2 regions of the Faecalimonas hominis genome follow, and region 2 is predicted to be linked to the other one. Evidence: predicted binding sites of a transcription regulator. Region 2 holds the regulator's gene; the other holds the start of a gene.

Region 1 (3,439 bases), on a different contig from region 2:
AAGGACAGTTGCAGGAAATAGAGGCGAAACTTTCTGCAGGTCAGACAGCAATCAATCAGGCGAAAAAGGAAATTGCACACAATGAAGAGATGTTGAAAAAAGCCGGAAAGCAGATTGCTGATGGGGAAAAACAACTGCAGCAGGGGAAAACAGAACTGACTTCAAAAGAGAAGGAATTCAAAAAAGCAGAAGAGGCAATCAAAAAAAGTGAGAAAGATCTGGCTAAAGGAAAGGAAGAATATCTCGCGGCAAAAAAAGAGGCGGACGCAAAGATTTCCGATGGCGAAAAGAAAATCGCAGACGCGAAAAAAGAAATCGGAACGATTGGAAAGCCAAAATGGTATGTAAATAACAGGGAAGTATTTCCGGAATACAGCGGTTATGGAGACAATGCGGAGAGAATTAAGGCGATTGGTAAAGTATTTCCGCTTATCTTTTTCCTTGTGGCAACTTTAATCAGTCTGACAACGATGACCCGTATGGTTGAAGAGCAGCGAACACAGATAGGAACGATGAAAGCGCTGGGGTACAGCCGTCTTTCGATTGCGGGAAAATACATTAACTATGCGTTAATTGCCACAGTGGGAGGAAGTATCGCAGGTGTTCTGATCGGAGAAAAACTATATCCGTATGTGATTGTTTTTGCATATCAGATTATGTATGTACATATGCCGAATATCGTTATTCCGTATAATGTGAAATATGCCGTTATGGCAACGGTGGCAGCGGTTGCCTGTACAATGTTTGCGACGATACTTGCCTGTTATAAAGAAATGGCGGAGCACCCGGCAGTGCTTATGAGACCGCCGTCACCAAAGCAGGGAAAAAGAGTATTTTTAGAAAAAATTCCGTTTATCTGGAAACGACTTAGTTTTATATGGAAATCTACTATCCGTAATCTCATTCGCTACAAGAAAAGATTTTTCATGACCATATTTGGAATTGGCGGCTGTATGGCGCTTATCTTGGTTGGGTACGGACTGAAGGATTCCATTTTCAGTATCAGTGTCATTCAATATGGGGAGATACAGAAGTACAATCTACAGTCACTGTTAAATGAAGATGCCTCAGATGAAGAGAAAAAGGCGTTGGAAACTTATAAGGAAACGCAAAGTGAAATAAAGGATTCCTTACAGATTTACATGAAAAATATCAAAGTGGGAAAAGGAAGTACGGAAAAGGACGTATATATGTATGTTCCGTCAGATACAAAGGAATTTGATAAATTTGTGACCTTGAAAGACAGAAAGACAGATGAAGAATATAAACTTACGGAAACAGGCGCGGTTTTAACTGAAAAAATGGCAAAGACATTAGATGTAAAAAAAGGTGATAAAGTCTATATCAAAGATGAGGACGGCAGGAAAAAAGAAGTTACTGTTACGGCGATATGTGAAAATTATATGGGGCATTACATTTATCTGACAAAAGGTATGTATGAAAAAATGTATGGAGAAAGTCCTTCATTTAACAGTGAACTTTACAAGTTAAAAAATGCAGCTGAGAAAACAACATTACAGATAGGTGAGGATATGCTGGAGACAAAAGCGGTAATGAATATGCAGTATACAGACAACCTCCAGACGCGAATTGACGATATGTTAAAAACTTTAAACAGTGTTATTGTTGTTCTCATTGTGGCGGCGGGAATGCTTGCGTTTGTTGTTCTGTATAATTTGAATAATATTAACATTACAGAGCGAAAGAGAGAACTTGCAACGATTAAAGTGCTTGGTTTCTATGACGGAGAAGTGGCGGCTTATGTTTACAGAGAAAATATTCTGCTGACTCTGATTGGCTCGATTGCGGGGTGTGGTATGGGATATTTACTGCATCGGTTTGTTATTGTGACCGTAGAAATTGATGATGTAATGTTTGGAAGAAATATAGACTTCGTAAGTTATGTGATTGCACTTTTATTCACATTCGGATTTTCAATTTTTGTAAACTGGGTAATGTATTACAAATTGAAGAAAATTAATATGGTGGAATCATTAAAAAGTGTGGAATAGAAAGTACAATTTAGAAAAACTTTATACTCTTTATAATTTTATTAGCACTCATTTAGAATGAGTGCTAATTTTCTATTGACATTTAAAAATAAGGGTATTAATATATCTGTTAGGCAATAAAAGAAAAAGGAGTTGTTATAAATGGGAGCAAAACACGGAAATCTTTCTATCAACAGTGAAAATATTTTCCCGATTATTAAAAAATGGATGTATTCTGACCACGATATTTTTGTTCGTGAGTTAATTTCAAACGGTTGTGATGCAATCACAAAATTGAAAAAACTGGATATGATGGGAGAATACTCTATTCCGGAAGACTATAAAGCGAAAATAGAGGTTGTTGTGAATCCGGAAGAGAAGACATTGAAATTCATTGATACCGGTATTGGTATGACAGCAGATGAAGTGGAAGAGTATATTACACAGATTGCTTTTTCAGGAGCAACAGAATTTCTTGAAAAATATAAAGACAAAACAACAGAAGATGATATGATAGGTCACTTCGGTTTAGGATTTTATTCTGCATTTATGGTTGCGGACGAAGTACATATTGACACACTTTCTTACAAAGAAGGTGCAACATCTGTACACTGGACTTGTGATGGCGGAACAGAATATGATATGGAAGAGGGAACAAAGGACACAGTAGGAACAGAAATCACTCTTTTCTTAAATGAAGATAGTGTAGCATTTTCTAATGAATACCGTGTAAGAGAAGTAATTGAAAAATATTGTTCCTTTATGCCGGTTGAAATTTTCTTATCTAAAGAAAATGCGGAACAGGAATATGAAACGATTTTAGAATCCGAACTTCGCGAAGACGATGTAGTTGTTGAACATATCCATGAAGAAGCGAAGATGGAAGAAAAAGAGAATGAAAACGGCGAAAAAGAGATGGTAGAAGTTTCTCCTGCTGTTGACAAGGTGAAAATCAACAAACGTTCCGTATCTTTAAGTGATACAACACCACTTTGGAGTAAACACCCAAATGAGTGTACAAAAGAAGAATATATTGATTTCTACAGAAAAGTCTTTATGGATTACAAAGAACCATTGTTTTGGATTCATTTAAACATGGATTATCCATTTAATCTAAAAGGAATTTTATATTTCCCGAAAATCAATACAGAATATGAATCTATAGAGGGTACAATCAAACTGTACAACAATCAGGTATTTATTGCGGATAATATTAAGGAAGTTATTCCTGAATTCCTTATGTTATTAAAAGGTGTAATCGATTGTCCTGACTTACCGTTAAATGTATCAAGAAGTGCATTGCAGAATGACGGATTTGTCAATAAAATCGCAGACTATATTTCTAAAAAAGTGGCTGATAAGTTATCGGGAATGTGCAAGACAGACAGGGAATCCTATGAGAAATATTGGGACGACATCAGTCCGTTTATCAAATTTGGCTGCTTAAA
Region 2 (3,439 bases):
GCAGGAACTGTGATAACTGCTTCTGAAACTTTTTCTCCCAAATAACTTTCAGCATCTGCCTTTAATTTTTGAAGTACCATCGCTGAAATTTCCTGTGGAGAATATTTTTTATCATCAATAGTAACCTTGTAATCTGTACCCATTTCTCTTTTAATAGATGAAATTGTTTTATCTGCGTTTGTTACAGCCTGACGTTTTGCAGGTTCACCAACTAAACGTTCTCCTGTTTTTGTAAATGCTACAACTGATGGTGTTGTTCTTGCCCCTTCTGTATTTGCGATTACTGTTGGCTGTCCACCTTCCATAACTGCTACACAACTGTTTGTTGTTCCTAAGTCAATACCAATAATTTTTCCCATGATTAATTCCTCCTAAATTCTAAAATACCTATAATTTCTATTAAGGAAGTCCAACTCACCAGGCTCGTGAAACACCTCGCCAAGTTCCTCGGACAACCTTCGCACTAAGTTCGAAAACACCTCACTAAGTGCTCAGGTTTAATTCGCTACTTTTACCATACTGTGACGTACTACGCTTTCTCTGTAAGTGTAACCTTTCTGGAATTCTTCCGCCACAATGTTCTCTCCGAGTTCTTCGTCTTCAATATGCATGACCGCATTATGAAAATCCGGATTGAACTCTTTTCCTACTGCTTCAATCGGTTTTACTCCGATTTCTTCCAATGAAGTCATTATTTGTTTGTAAATCATCTCCATTCCGGCTACAAAAGAATCATCTTTCTTATCTTCCGGAACTGCTGCCAAACCTCTTTCAAAGTTATCCACAACCGGTAAGATTTTTTCAACTACCTCTTTTGCTCCAATTTCGTACATTGCTGTTTTTTCTTTCTCTGTACGTTTACGATAATTATCAAACTCTGCCATCTGTCTTGTTAATTTATCTGTTAAGTCTTCAATCTGCTCGTCTTTCTTATCTTTCTTCGGCTTGCGTTTGAATAACTTTTTGTCTTTTTTATCTTCTGTCTCTTCGGCTTCAGTTTCTTCTACTTCTGCCTCCTCAACGGCTTCTTCAGTCTCTTCATTTTCCAACTGAGCATTTTTCTTTGCCTCTTCCACCGCTTCTTTTACCATTTCTTCATTACTCATCTTCTTATCCACCGGTGTTCCACCTTTCTAATGTTCTTTATGAAATATCGCATCTAACTCTACCATAAGTGTCTTCAGCGTCCTCATTACATTTTCATAATCCATTCGTTTCGGGCCGATAATTCCTATCGTTCCCTGCATTCCCTCTCCCAATTCATAAGTTGCCGTTACAACACTGCAATCTTTCATTGTCTGTACCGGAGTTTCGTTTCCTATATACACCTGAATTCCTTTGTTATCTTCACTGGAAAGTGTCTCTGTCACAAGACTTACCAACTGTTGTTTCTCCTCAAATGCACTGATAATCTCCTGTGCACTCTGGTTATCGCTCAATTCAGGATATTTGAAAATATTGGTTGCCCCGCTTGTGTAGATTTCCAAATCATTGTCTAACTGTATCGCCTCAGCAACCGCATCTAACACTTCGCTGATAACTTCGCTATGGATACCCGCCTGTTCTTTCAGTCTTGCAATCATTCCAAGATTAATTTCTTCAATAGACATTCCGTTCAGGTTTGTATTCAGCAACATATTTAATTTCAATAATGTTTCATTTCCCAAACACTCTGATACGGTCACAATCTTGTTCTTAATGATATTTCCTTCCATTACGATAACGGCAATAATCTGATTCTCATCTACCTGCGACAGTTGAATGAATTTTAGTTTATTCCTATTATAAGTCGGAGCAGAAATCATTGTCGCATAATTGGTACTGTTTGCCAGCACCCTCGCCACCTGCTTTAACAACTGATCCATCTTATCTGCCTTTTCGAGCATCTGCTCTTTCATATCGGTGACTTCCTGCTCTTTCTCTTCCATCAGCATGTCGACATAAAGTCTGTATCCTTTATCCGAAGGAATTCTTCCTGCCGATGTATGAGGTTGAATAATGTAGCCTAAATCTTCCAAATCAGCCATTTCATTTCGTATTGTCGCAGAACTTAAATTCAAGTCTGTATATTTTGAAATTGTTCTTGAGCCAACCGGTTCGCCTGTTTCTAAATACGTCTTAATGATTGTCTGAAGAATTTTCATCTTTCTCGCATCTAGTTCCTGATTTGACTTCATCTCTTACCTCCTTTTCTTTTTATTAGCACTCATAACTTTCGAGTGCTAACACCTTGCGAGTATTAAGATAGCACTATGTTTTTCGTTTGTCAATAGTGTTTATATATTTTTTATAAAATTAAAGACATGAGTTTTTTCCCATGCCTTTCTCTTCCTAAGGACGCCAAATCATTTCTTTTGTAATCTCTTTCAATGAATTTGCACCGCACATTTCCATTGCGTCCGCAAGTTCCTGTCCTACCTTTTCAATATATAATTTTACACCTTCTTCTCCGCCGCCATATAACGCAGTTACAAATGGTCTGCAAATAATGACGCCGTCCGCTCCCAAAGCAAGTGCCTTAAATACGTCTGCTCCCGAACGGATACCCCCGTCCACGAAAATTTTCATCTTTCCTTTTACTGCGTTTGCAATTTCTTCAAGCACTTCCGCTGTTGCAGGACATTGATCAAGCACTCTTCCGCCATGATTAGAAACAACAATCGCATCTGCTCCCGCAGACTCCGCCTTCAACGCTCCGCGAACTGTCATAACTCCTTTTACGATAAACGGAGCATATGTACTTTTCGCAATGCGATGTAATTCTTCCACCGATTTTTTCCCTGCCCCTGAATTTTCCGCCTGTAAAAACGGTAATCCTGACGCATCTATGTCCATAGCCACCGCAAATGCACCTGACGCATCTACCAATTTCATTTTTTCTTTAATTTTCTCCATATCCCACGGCTTTATTGTCGGAATTCCGATTCCATTGGCTTTTTTAATCGCTTCTGTCGCAACCTGCATAACATTTTCGTTTACGCCGTCCCCTGTCATCGCTGCAATCCCCGCTTCCGCACAGGCTGAAACTAAAATATTATTGTAAGATTCATCATTATATTTTTTCCCGTAGTGTAAATTGACAGCACCTACCGGGCCTGCAAATAACGGATAACGAAAAGTTTTTCCAAAAATATTGAAAGTTGTATCTGCTTTTTGATTTTTCCCAATCGTATCCATCTGCAGACGAATTTCCTGCCATTTTTCATAATTGCGTATGGCAGTATCTCCTGTTCCCTTTGCTCCCGGTCCGGGTATCTGATTTTTACACGCTTTTCCGCTGCATACCGGACAGGCTTTGCAGTACGGTCCGACTTCCTGTCTTGCCTGTTCTAACAATTCATTATATGTCATGTTTCTCTCTCCTTTGTAGTTTCGATTACTTTATGAAATATATTATATCTGATTTTAGTGGTGGCGTCAAAAGATGGCTATCATTGAA

Evidence for each region. Region 2 encodes HrcA, which represses chaperone genes, less so after heat shock. Its sites were predicted from a motif close to TGTTAGCACTCNNNNNNNNNGAGTGCTAACA; they were not measured.
Region 1: a site for HrcA is predicted at 2,052-2,082, ahead of htpG (molecular chaperone HtpG). Genes of this name have one in related genera too.

Annotation. Positions count from the first base shown of each region.
Region 1 is NZ_BAAHSH010000004.1:41,527-44,965, forward strand. Features, by position in the region: gene ACYQ35_RS00770 (FtsX-like permease family protein) at 1-2,012, shown strand, start outside; gene htpG (molecular chaperone HtpG) at 2,154-3,439, shown strand, end outside.
Region 2 is NZ_BAAHSH010000049.1:84,935-88,373, reverse strand. Features, by position in the region: gene dnaK (molecular chaperone DnaK) at 1-359, opposite strand, end outside; gene grpE (nucleotide exchange factor GrpE) at 498-1,106, opposite strand; gene hrcA (heat-inducible transcriptional repressor HrcA) at 1,134-2,177, opposite strand; gene ACYQ35_RS09485 (alpha-hydroxy-acid oxidizing protein) at 2,332-3,351, opposite strand.